3 regions of the Duganella sp. GW821-FHT07G03 genome follow, and region 2 is predicted to be linked to each of the others. Evidence: predicted binding sites of a transcription regulator. Region 2 holds the regulator's gene; each other region holds the start of a gene.
The links. Region 2 encodes sigma-54, which starts transcription at its own class of promoters, with help from an activator protein. Its sites were predicted from a motif close to TGGCANGNAANCTGCTTT; they were not measured.

Region 1 (4,161 bases), on a different contig from region 2:
AGGATCACAGCACGGTGATCTATAATTTATCGTCCAACAGTTCGCTCGGAAGGTTGCCCGGTCCCCCACTCCGAAATGCAACGGTTTTCAGCGTTGGGCCGCCGCTGGCAGGCTAGTCTGCGACCAATCAGCAACCTCTTGTATTGTCTGATTGTTACCTTTGATTGGTGGGTATATAATAAATGTCACTGAAGTAATCTTTTGACGTAGGCCTCACCGTACCCGCCTCGCGCATACGAGAAAGAATTTGAATGAGCAGCAACCCTCCTCCGAGCGAAGCCAAGACTCAGGAATACGAATTCGAGCAAATGAATCTGCAGGTGGGCGGCAGGATTCAGTTCATCACCCACCGCACGATCAAGCCGATCCAGCACTTCTCCACGCTGATCGGCTGGGCCAAGGACGAGTACATGATCGTCAAGGTTCCGTTCGAGAATGGCGCACCGATCGCCCTCAACGACGGCGACAAGCTGACCATCCGCGTCTTTTCCGGCGTCAACGTGTGCTCCTTCTCCTGCGTGGTGCAACGGGTGTTTCCGCGTCCGCTGTTCTATGTCCACCTGTCGTTCCCGCAGTCCATCCAGGGCACCAGCCTGCGCGCGGCGATGCGGGTCAAGGTCGATATCCCGGCCCAGGTGTCTTCACCCGCCGGCACCAATTCCGTGTTCCTGGTGAACCTGAGCGTCTCCGGCGCGCTGATCGAATCGTCCAAGAAGCTGTCGGACGACGAAGCCCAGGTCGGCCTGTCGTTCTACCTGATCGCCCAGCCCGGCAACCGCCAGGTGCGCATCAATCCGAATGCCACCATCCGCAACATCAACGTGGTCAAGCCGGCCGCCGGCGACAAGCCCGAGGTGTTCACCTACGGCGTGCAGTTCATCGACCTGGACCCGGTCCACTACACGATGCTGCAAAACTTGACCTACGAGGCGCTGATCGCCGATCGCCAGAAGATCGTCTGATCCGCTCTGTGCAGGAACGAAAAAAAACCGGCCGAGGCCGGTTTTCTTCGTTCAGCACCTGAACATTAAGGCACTACGTTGTTCTTGGTCAGTGCTGCCGACGCTGCGGTGTTGGTGACGGTGGTGGTCACGTTCCAGCTGACGTTAGCCGCACCGGGGGCGATGGTCGGGGTGAAGGTGGCGGTCAAGCCGTCGATGTTTTTGCCGACGCCGGTGGCGAAGGTTTCAACGATCACGCCGTCGGTGACGGTGGCGCCGGAAACTTCCTTGGTCGGGGTGAAGGTCGGTACGCCTTTGGCGCCGGCGTTGCAACCGGTCAGGTCCCCTCCACCTTCCTGGGCACACAGCGACACCGCAGTCTTGATCGAATCGATCGCGCCCTGGGCATTGGCCATCTTGGCTTTCACGGTGTAGTCGCTGTACGCTGGAATCGCGACTGCGGCCAGAATACCGATGATGGCAACGACGATCATCAGTTCGATCAGGGTGAAGCCGGCCTGGGCTTGTTTCTTCATCATTTTCATGGATTTCATTTTCGACTCCTGGGGTGTGTTGAACATCAAAATTTGGTAGGACACTTAGCTATGAGCAATTGGTGTGCCAGCCTGTTTTTCGGGTCAAAAACCACAAAATATGCCAAAAACTGTCGCTTTGAGTCGCCCGGACTGCCGTTTTTTGTCAGTCGCGGGCCGCAATTTGTCAGCCAGGGTCGCCGTTGACAATTATTGTCAGGCGATGCGGAAGGCCATCTGGGTTCCGCTGAGGTCGATCACGTCGCCGTGATTCAAACGCTGGGCCTGCTTGCCCAGGGCGATGCCGTTCACCAGCGGCGGCTGCGCGCCTTCCTGGTGGGTGATGGTGTAGGCGTCGGGCTGGCGATGGATCACCACCACCTGCACGCCGGCGCGGCCGAGCGTGGTCTGCGGCTTGGTCAGTGCCATCTGCTTGCCGGCATTGTTGCCATTTAATACTTCGATTTGCGCCAGCACCGGCTCCGCCGCCATCATGGGCCGCACGCCGTCGGCGACGAACTCGACCTGGAACTTGGCCATTTTGATCACATCCTGGTGTTGCAGGAAGTGCTTGCCGATGCGGTGGCCATTGACGAAGGTGCCGTTGGTGCTGTGCAGGTCTTCCAGGAAGGAGTCGTCCAGGATGGTGACGATGACGGCGTGGTCGCCGCTAACGGCCGGATGCGCCAGCACGATGTCGTTGCGCGGGTGACGGCCGATGGTCATCCGCTCTTTGCTCAGTTGTACTTGCTGTTCTACCTGTCCATCCCGCGAGATGAGGATCTTCGCCAATCTGTTCTCCGATAAAAAAGGGGAGCCGAAGCTCCCCCATTATTCCACACTAAAGCAAGCTGTTATTACAGCATTGCTTTCAGCAGACGCGCCATTTCGGACGGGTTCTTGGTGACGGTGATGCCGCAAGCTTCCATGATTTCCAGTTTGGCTTGTGCGGTGTCAGCGCCGCCGGAGATCAGCGCGCCGGCGTGGCCCATGCGCTTGCCCGGAGGAGCGGTCACACCGGCGATGAAGCCGACGACCGGTTTTTTCATGTTGTCTTTGATCCAGTAAGCCGCGTTGGCTTCGTCTGGACCACCGATTTCGCCGATCATGATGACCGCGTCGGTATCAGGATCGTCGTTGAACATCTTCATGACGTCGATGTGCTTCAGACCGTTGATCGGGTCGCCGCCGATGCCGACTGCCGACGATTGGCCCAGGCCCAGTGCGGTCAGCTGACCGACTGCTTCATAGGTCAGGGTGCCCGAACGCGAAACCACGCCGATGCGGCCCTTGCGGTGGATGTGACCTGGCATGATGCCGATCTTGATTTCGTCAGGGGTGATCAGGCCTGGGCAGTTAGGGCCCAGCAGCAGGGTCTTCGAACCTGCTTTAGCCATGCGGTCCTTCAGGGCCATCATGTCGCGGACAGGAATGCCTTCGGTGATGCAAATGGCCAGGTCCAGTTCAGCTTCGACAGCTTCCCAGATCGCAGCGGCAGCGCCTGCTGGCGGTACGTAGATCACGGAAACGTTGGCGCCGGTTTCTTTTTTCGCTTCTGCAACGTTAGCGAAAATAGGAATGCCTTCGAAATCTTCGCCGGCTTTCTTCGGGTTCACGCCTGCCACGAAAGCATTTTTGCCGTTCGCGTAGTCGCGGCAACCGCGGGTGTGGAATTGACCGGTTTTGCCGGTAATACCTTGGGTAACGACTTTGGTATCTTTATTGATCAGAATGGACATGTTGATTCCTTAATTAAGCTTGACCGGCAGCGGCGGCGACTACGCTCTTCGCTGCATCTTCCATGGTGTCGGCTGCGATGATAGGCAGACCGGAATCGGCCAGCATCTTCTTGCCCAGGTCTTCGTTGGTGCCCTTCATGCGGACCACCAGCGGCACGTTCAGCGACACGGCCTTGACTGCGGTGATCACGCCTTCGGCGATCACGTCGCAACGCATGATGCCGCCGAAGATGTTGACCAGGATGGCTTTCAGGCCTGGGTTTTTCAACATGATCTTGAAGGCTTCGGTCACTTTCTCAGCCGTGGCGCCACCGCCTACGTCCAGGAAGTTGGCTGGCTCGCCGCCGAACAGCTTGATGGTGTCCATGGTGGCCATGGCCAGGCCGGCGCCGTTCACCAGGCAGCCGATGTTGCCGTCCAGGGAGATGTAGGCCAGGTCGAATTTCGATGCTTCGACTTCAGCTGGATCTTCTTCGTCCAGATCGCGGTAAGCGACGATTTCTGGTTGACGGAACAGCGAGTTGGCGTCGAAGTTGAACTTGGCGTCCAGAGCGATGACCTTGCCCGAACCGGTCAGGATCAGCGGGTTGATTTCGGCCAGCGACGAGTCGGTTTCCCAGTAGGCTTTGTACAGGCCTTGCAGGTTGGTGACGGCGTCGGCGATCGAAGCTTCCGGCACACCGATCTTGGCGGCGATGCCAGCGGCTTCAGCGTCGGTCAGGCCGATCGATGGGTCGATGGCGATCGAGTGCAGCAGTTCTGGGTGGGACTCGGCAACTTCTTCGATGTCCATGCCGCCTTCGGAGGAAGCCATCAGCACAACGCGCTGCGATACGCGGTCGGTGACCAGCGATACGTACAGTTCTTTCTTGATGTCCGCGCCTTCTTCGATCAGCAGGCGGCGTACTTTCTGGCCTTCAGGGCCGGTCTGGTGCGTGACCAGCTGCA
Region 2 (4,161 bases):
CCGGCGCCGAAGTGGCGGTCGATAGCGGCGCGCTCGGCCGCCAGCTTGCTGTCGCCGGCAGCGGCCCTGAACGGCGCCGCGAAAGCCGCGATGGCCTCGGCCAAGCCCGCGCCCGGCGTCGACTCAAGCAGCGCCGACAGCGCCGCCATGTCGCTGCCCGGCACAAAGTGATCGGCCAGCCCCGCATGCAGCGCATCGGCCGCACCGATGGTGACGCCGGTGACGCCCAGGTAGCAGCCCAACTTGCCCGGCGCGCGCGCCAGGAAATAGCTGCCGCCCACATCCGGGAACAGGCCGATGTTCACTTCCGGCATGGCCATCTTGGTCCGCTCGGTGACGATGCGCACGCGGCAATCAGGACCGCCCTGCGCCACGCCCATGCCGCCGCCCATGACCACGCCGTCCATCAGCGCGACGTAGGGCTTGGGATAAAAATGGATCAGGTGGTTGAGCGCGTATTCCTCGGTGAAGAAATCCTCCACCAACGCGCTGCCGCCCTGCGGCGTGGCGCGGCCGGCGTCGTAGAAGAAGCGGATGTCGCCGCCGGCGCAGAAGGCCTTTTCGCTGCTGCTGCGGATGACCACGGCGGCCACGCCGCTGTCGTCGCGCCACGCCATCAGCGCCGCCGTGATATCGCGCACCATCGCCAGCGACAAAGAGTTCAAGGCCTTGGGCCGGTCCAGCGTGATGAAGCCGGTTCCGTTGCTGACGCTGGTGTGGACGTATTCGCTCATGGAGTCTCTAGGGTCGTGGTGAAAACCCTATTTTACTGCGGGCGCAAAAAAGGGCGCCTCTGCGCCCTTAGTTGGATGGTGCCGGGGCCGTTGTTATAGGGCGGCGGCAGCGGGTTCGTAGCTATCCGGGAGATGCTTGATCGCATCGTGGCCGTGCTCTTGGACCTTGGCTTTGTACTTCATGACCTGCCGATCCAGCTTGTCGATCAAGGTATCGATGGCGGCGTACAGGTCTTGCGACAGGCTTTCCACGTAGACGGTCTTGCCCGACATGCGCAGGTTGATTTCAGCCTTCTGGCGTTTCTCTTTCTCTTTGAGGTTATCTACAGTCAGGATGACAGCAATATCAATCACTTGATCAAAGTGGCGGGTGACGCGTTCCAGCTTGTTCTGCACGTATTCACGGATGGCCGAGGTCACTTCGAGATGATGTCCACTGATGGTGAGATTCATACACACTCCTAAAGATAATGTCGCTTCTTACGGTTAGTGCGGAGCCCATTACCGCCGGGCGCGCAGGAACCAAGTAACTACAAAGATTTACGGAGACTGACTGGCGGGATCTTCAACGCTTCGCGATATTTGGCAACAGTGCGTCGCGCAATCACCATGCCTTGTTCTCCCAGCATGTCCGCAATCTTACTGTCGGATAAAGGATTTTTCGGGTCTTCTGCTCCTGTCAATTGCACGATGAGTGCACGTATCGCCGTCGAACTTGCTTCCCCCCCCGCTTCGGTGGCGACATGGCTACCAAAGAAATATTTCAACTCAAACATGCCATGCGGGGTCAGCATATATTTTTGAGTTGTTACACGAGAAATAGTGCTCTCGTGTAGACCCAGTGTATCAGCAATTTCACGAAGCACAAGGGGGCGCATGGCAACCGCGCCATGGGAGAAAAAGTTCTTTTGTCGTTCTACTATCGCTTGTGCAACGCGCAAAATCGTGTCGAAACGCTGGCGCATATTCTTGATCAGCCACTTCGCTTCCTGCAGCTGCGCGCCCATCGCGCCCTCGCCTTTTCCCTGCTTGAGCAGGTTGGCGTACATGGCGTTCACGCGCAGGCGCGGCATGACGTCGTTGTTCAGGCTCACTTGCCAGCCGTTGCGCGCTTTTTTGACGATCACGTCCGGCACCACGTAGTCCGACACGTCCGACGCGAACGCCGAACCCGGATGCGGATTGCACTGGCGGATGACGGTTTGTGCTTCGCGCAAATCTTCGTCGTCGCACAGCAGCGCCTTCTTCAGTTTGTTGAAATCGCGCTGGGCAAACCAGGTCAAATGATTTTCAACAATCGCCAGCGCCATGCGCCGCGTGACCATCGGAATCGCCGGCAGACGCTTGATCTGCAGCGCCAGGCATTCGGACGCGTTGCGCGCGCCCACGCCCATCGGATCGAAGCTTTGCAGCATCGACAAGGCGGTCTGCAATTCGTCGAGCTCCAGTTCCAGTTCTTCCGGCAGGCGGGCCAGGATTTCTTCCAGCGATTCCTCGAGGTAGCCGTTTTCGTCCAGCGCGTCGATGATCAGCTCGACCAGCGCGCGGTCGCGCATCTCCAGCACCGTCACCCGCATCTGCTCCATCAGGTGTTCGCGCAAGGTGCAGTGGCTGGCCTCCAGTTGCGGCCGCGAGTCCTCGTCGTCGGGCGCCTTGCTGCGGCCGGCGTCGCTCCAGTCGACATCGGCGTCGCTGCTGGTGCTTTCGGTGTCGGCGGCCGGGCCGTCGTAGTTGTCGGCGTCGGCGGCCGGCGCCTCCTGGGCGTTGGGCGGGCCCTCGGGCGGCGCGTCGCCGACCGGGGCTTGTTGGCTGATGGCGCCGTCCGACAGCAGCCGCAGCGAGCGGTCCAGCGGGTCGTCGAGGCGCTCCAGCAGCGGATTATCGGTCAGCAGCTGTTCCAGTTCCTGGTGCAGCTCCAGCGTCGACAACTGCAGCAGCCGGATCGACTGCTGCAACTGAGGTGTCAGCGCGAGGTGCTGCGACGTGCGCAGTTGCAAAGACTGTTTCATGGGTTTTACATGCGGAAGTGTTCACCCAGATACACGCGACGCACCGATTCGTTGGCGATGATGTCGTCTGGCCGGCCTGAAGCCAATACCGTGCCCTGGTTGATGATATATGCGCGGTCGCAGATGCCCAGCGTCTCGCGCACATTGTGATCGGTAATGAGGACGCCGATGCCGCGTTCCTTGAGGAAGCGCACGATGCGCTGGATCTCAATCACGGCGATCGGGTCGACCCCGGCGAATGGTTCGTCGAGCAGCACGAAGCGCGGGTTGGTCGCCAGTGCGCGCGCGATCTCCACGCGGCGGCGCTCGCCGCCCGACAGCGACAGCGCCTGGTTCTCGCGCAGTTTTTCGATTTGCAAATCGGCCAGCAGGGTATTGAGCCGTTCATCAATGGCAGCCTTGGATAAAGGCTTGCCGTCCACTTTCTGGATTTCGAGGACGGCGCGGATATTTTCTTCCACCGTCAGCTTGCGGAACACCGACGCTTCCTGCGGCAGGTAGGACAAGCCGAGCGAGGCGCGGCGGTGGATAGGCAGCGAGGAGATATCGGTGCCGCTGATATCGATGCTGCCGGCGTCCGACGGCACCAGGCCGACGATCATGTAGAACGAGGTGGTCTTGCCGGCGCCGTTGGGGCCGAGCAGGCCCACCACTTCGCCGCATTCGACTTGCAGGGACACGTCATGCACGACCTGGCGCTTGCCATAGGTCTTTTGCAGGCCGCGCACGATCAGGGTGCTACCGCAGGATGGTTCCATGCTTACTTCTCCGTGGCCGGCGGCGTCGATGCGGCCGGTGCGGGTGCCGCCGGCGCGGCCGGACGGATGGTCGGCTGGATCACCATGGTGCCGCGGCCGGCGCCCGGCTTGCTGACGCCGGAGACGTTGTTCTTGACGTCGAAATGTTCGGTGCGGCTGTCGTAGGAAATGAACTCGCTGTTGACTTCGCTGGTCATGCGCGGGCCTTCCAGCTGGCGCACCCTGGCTTTCGAGAACAGCTTGACCAGGTCGGTCTTGTCGCTGTATTCGATGCGCTCGGCTTCACCCTCGATCCACTGGTCGCCGGCGCCGTCGCGCTTCTGGCGGAAGGTCGACAGCGTGCCCGGCGTGCTGGTCAGCACGACGAAGTTATAGCCTTCGGGATCGGTGGTCACCACCGCCTTCGGCGACTTCATCAGCAAGGTGCCGCGCGTCAGCACGACATTGCCGATCAGCGTCTTGATTTGCTTGACGTCGTCGATTTGCAGGTCGTCGTAATCGATCTTGGTCGGCTTGTTGGCATCGGCTTTTTCCGCGTGGGCCACACCGGCCGCCATCAACAACATCGCCGCCGAGAGTATCAGTTTCTTCATCGTCATTCCATTCATCATCATTGTTTCCTCAATGGCCGGCGCGCGGCGGCATCGTCAGTTGTCCGCG
Region 3 (4,161 bases), on a different contig from region 2:
CGCAGCTTCGAACTGGTGGAGATCAACACGCTGGCGACGTTGAAGACGGCGGACAAGCCATCGTCGCTCAGCATGTTTTATCGTTGGCAGGATCCGGCCTGGAAGCGCCAGACCGTCAGCCTGCGCTAGAACTGATACCTTGCGCTGGCGCCCAGCAGCCAGTTGCGTCCCGGCGCCGCTTCGTAATAGCGTTTGTTGGTGTCGCCGACGATCAGTGAACCGATGTACTGCTTGTCCAGCAGGTTGTTCAGGCGCGCAAACTGCTTGAAGCGCCAGCCTCGCCACTGCTGGCTGGCGCCGACGCGCGCATTGAGCACGCCATAGCCGGGCGCCGGTTGATCGGCGTTGGCGTCCTCCGCGTGGATTTTGCCACTGGCGACCGCTTCCAGCGCAGCGCTGTAGCGATCATCCGTGTCTTTCCATGCCAGCTCGCCGTATGCATTGGCATTGGGGATGCCGGGCAGCCGGCTGCCTTCCTGCACCGTCCCATAACCCCTGTCGTAGATCGCCCGCAAAGTGGTGAGCGCCAGCCGGGTGCTCAGGCCATTGGGCCATGATGAATCGAATGACAGCTCCATTCCCTGGCGCAGCGTGCTGCCGGCATTGCGATAGCTGGTGCGCCCGCCGCTGCTGTTGTCGACCACCAGTTCATCGCTGGTGCGGACCTGGAACAGGGCTGCGTTGATGCGGGTGCGCTCGTCCAGGCGGGCCTTGACGCCGGTTTCCAGATGCGTACTTTGCGCCGCCCGGAGGCCGAAGTTGAAACCGCCGCCAATACCTGAATAAAACAGCTCGTTCAGCGTTGGCGTTTCGAAACCGCGTGCGGCGCTGGCGTACACGTTGAATGCCGGCGACCAGTGGTACAACACCCCCAGCACCGGCGTGGTGTGGCTGTAATGGAGGCCGCCGCTGTCGTTGCCGTTGCTGAGGAAGCGATCGTCGACCGAGAATCTGACGCTGCTATGGCGCAGGCCAGCGCTCAGCATCCATGCGCCGGATTGCCACTCGGCCTGCAGGTAGGGGTCAAGATTGGATACCTTGTCGCTCTCGTCGCGCCGCAGCGCGCCTTTCACTCCGAACTGGGTGCCGACGAAGTTTTCAAAGCCTTTGCGGCCGTCGGTGGAGCGGCCGTATTCCACGCCCGCCGTGGTACTCAGCTTGCCGCCTGCAAGCTGGCTGGCGTGTAGCCAGCTCACATCCGCGCCATTGAAGTCGCGATCAAAATCGACCACGCCGCCGGAGTGCGTCAGCGACGCCTGGAAGGCCTTGGAGAACGCCTGGTACTGAACCACTTGTCGATTGCCGCCGTAGCTGGTCAGGCGCAGGCGGTCGTCGCCGAAGCGCTGTTCCCAGCTGGCGCCGATCTGCTGGTGGACTATGCTTTTGCGGGTGTTGTAACGGTCGGCCAGCGTGCGTTTCGGCGTCTGGGTATCGGTGGCGTCGATTTCTCCCGCGCGCGGATCGCGCCGATAGCTGGTCCAGGTCACGCCCAGCGGATCCTGCGTATCGTCCTGGCGCAATGCGTTGGCGACGATGGTCAGCTTGGCGCTTGCCACTGGGACCAGTGTCAACTTGGCGAAGGCCTGCTCGCGGGTGGCGGCGCTGTGGGCGCGGTAGCCGTCGGTTTCGAAGCGCGACGCATCCAGCACATAGCCGATGCCCGCTTGCCTGCCTTGTGCGTTGACATCGGCCTTGCGGCTGCCGTAGCTGCCCGCTGTCAGCTTGGTCTCCAACGAGGGCGCGGCGTCGCCGTCGCGGGTGAACAGCTGAATGACGCCGCCGGAGTGATTGCCGTAGATCGCGGAGAATGGTCCGCGCAGCACTTCGATGCGTTCGGCGATATCGAGGTTGAAGGTGGCGGCCTGGCCCTGGCCGTCCGGCATGCTGGCCGGGATGCCGTCGGCGATCAGCCGCACGCCGCGCACGCCGAAGGCGGAACGGGCGCCAAAGCCGCGCGAAGAGATTTGCAGATCCTGCGCATAGTTCTGCCGGTTCTGGGCCACCAGGCCAGGCACCGCCGCCAGCGCCTCGGACGCGTTGACGCCAGGCTGGCTTGCATGTATGCGGTCGACATCGACGACGTCGATCGCGGCGGGCATCTCGAATATGGAATGGCCGACGCGGGTGGCGCTGACGACGACCACGTCGGGCGCTTCATCGGCCGTCGCCAGCGTCGCGGCGCCGGCCATGCACAGCGCGGCGGCCGCATGCAGTTTAAAAGGGTGGTGCTTCATGTGTTCTCCAGTCGGGCAGCCAGCAATATACCGCGCTCCGGGCCCCGCTGTATTTCAGGAATAGACAACTGTGTCAAAAGTGAACAGTTGTCACAGCATGGGAACGCGTATAGCCCTGTTTTCCCCGGTATTGCCGCTGGCACGATGCTTGCGAAAAGAAGGTGGCGTACTACTCCGCCGCATCAAGCGGTTCATAATCACAGCAGAAAGAGGATGACATGAATCTTGCAGACATCAGCAAACTGGGCGTCGCCAATCCCTTCAAACAGCGCTACGACAATTTCATCGGCGGTAAATTCGTTGCGCCGGTCAAGGGCGAATACTTCGGTAACATCACGCCGATCACCGGCCAGGTATTTTGCGAAGTGGCGCGCTCCACTGCCGAGGATATCGAGCTGGCGCTGGACGCCGCCCATGCCGCCAAAGACGCCTGGGGCAAGACCTCGCAAACCGAGCGCGCCAACATCCTGAACAAAATCGCCGACCGCATGGAGGCGAATCTGGCGCTGATCGCCACCGCCGAAACCATCGACAACGGTAAGCCTATCCGCGAAACCACCGCCGCCGACATCCCGCTGGCGATCGACCACTTCCGCTACTTCGCCGGTTGCATCCGCGCGCAGGAAGGCTCGGTCGCGCAGATCGACTCCGAGACCTATGCCTATCACTTCCACGAGCCGCTGGGCGTGGTCGGCCAGATCATCCCGTGGAACTTCCCTATCCTGATGGCGGTATGGAAGCTGGCGCCGGCGCTGGCCGCCGGTAACTGCGTGGTGTTGAAACCCGCCGAGCAGACGCCGGCGTCGATCATGGTGCTGATAGAGCTGATCGCCGACCTGCTGCCGCCCGGCGTACTGAATGTGGTGAACGGCTTTGGCCTGGAAGCAGGCAAGCCGCTGGCCTCTAACAAGCGCATCGCCAAGATCGCCTTCACGGGCGAGACGGGCACCGGCCGCCTGATCATGCAATATGCGGCGCAGAACCTGATTCCGGTCACGCTGGAATTGGGCGGCAAATCGCCGAACATCTTCTTCGCCGACGTGATGGACGCCGACGACGCCTTCTTCGACAAGTGCCTGGAAGGCTTTGCGATGTTCGCGCTGAACCAGGGCGAGGTGTGCACCTGCCCATCGCGCGTGCTGATCCAGGAATCGATCTACGAAAAGTTTATCGAACGCGCGCTGGCCCGCGTGGCCGCGATCAAGCAGGGCAATCCGCTGGACGCCAGCACCATGCTGGGCGCGCAGGCCTCGCAGGAGCAGCTGGAAAAAATCCTGTCATATATCGACATCGGCAAACAGGAGGGCGCGGAACTGCTGGCCGGCGGTGAACGCAATGTCCAGGCGGGCGACATGAAGGACGGCTACTACGTGCGTCCGACCGTGTTCAAGGGCGATAACAAGATGCGCATCTTCCAGGAAGAGATCTTCGGCCCGGTGGTGTCGGTGACGACGTTCAAGGATGAAGCGGATGCGCTGCGCATCGCCAACGATACGCTGTACGGCTTGGGCGCCGGCCTGTGGACCCGCGATGGATCGCGCGCCTTCCGTGTCGGCCGCGCGATCCAGGCTGGCCGTGTCTGGACCAATTGCTACCACCTCTATCCGGCCCATGCGGCGTTCGGCGGCTACAAGCAGTCGGGCATCGGTCGCGAGAACCACAAGATGATGCTGGACCATTACCAGCAGACCAAGAACCTGCTGGTCAGCTACAGCCCCAACGCCTTGGGCTTCTTCTAGCCATGAGCCACATCATCGCCCGTGTCATGGCCACGCCGGCGGCGTTCGAGTTGATCGCCGCGCTGCGTAGCCGTCACGGACCGCTGATGTTCTTCCAGTCCGGCGGCTGCTGCGACGGCAGCACGCCGATGTGTTATCCGGCGGGAGAGTTCAACATCAGCGATACCGATGTCTATCTCGGCAACCTG

Region 1: a site for sigma-54 is predicted at 1,584-1,601, ahead of AC07OK_RS04405 (pilin). Genes of this name have one in related genera too.
Region 3: a site for sigma-54 is predicted at 2,372-2,389, ahead of adh (aldehyde dehydrogenase). Genes of this name have one in related genera too.

The regions. Positions count from the first base shown of each region.
Region 1 is NZ_JBWKQE010000002.1:120,555-124,715, forward strand. Features, by position in the region: gene AC07OK_RS04400 (flagellar brake protein) at 252-962, shown strand; gene AC07OK_RS04405 (pilin) at 1,028-1,495, opposite strand; gene AC07OK_RS04410 (FHA domain-containing protein) at 1,691-2,266, opposite strand; gene sucD (succinate--CoA ligase subunit alpha) at 2,332-3,213, opposite strand; gene sucC (ADP-forming succinate--CoA ligase subunit beta) at 3,227-4,161, opposite strand, start outside.
Region 2 is NZ_JBWKQE010000019.1:63,484-67,644, reverse strand. Features, by position in the region: gene AC07OK_RS21915 (enoyl-CoA hydratase/isomerase family protein) at 1-734, opposite strand, end outside; gene hpf (ribosome hibernation-promoting factor, HPF/YfiA family) at 828-1,187, opposite strand; gene AC07OK_RS21905 (RNA polymerase factor sigma-54) at 1,265-2,743, opposite strand; gene lptB (LPS export ABC transporter ATP-binding protein) at 2,749-3,501, opposite strand; gene lptA (lipopolysaccharide transport periplasmic protein LptA) at 3,504-4,094, opposite strand; gene lptC (LPS export ABC transporter periplasmic protein LptC) at 4,123-4,161, opposite strand, start outside.
Region 3 is NZ_JBWKQE010000046.1:2,399-6,559, reverse strand. Features, by position in the region: gene AC07OK_RS30420 (hypothetical protein) at 1-129, shown strand, start outside; gene AC07OK_RS30415 (TonB-dependent receptor family protein) at 126-2,234, opposite strand; gene adh (aldehyde dehydrogenase) at 2,453-3,973, shown strand; gene AC07OK_RS30405 (DUF779 domain-containing protein) at 3,976-4,161, shown strand, end outside.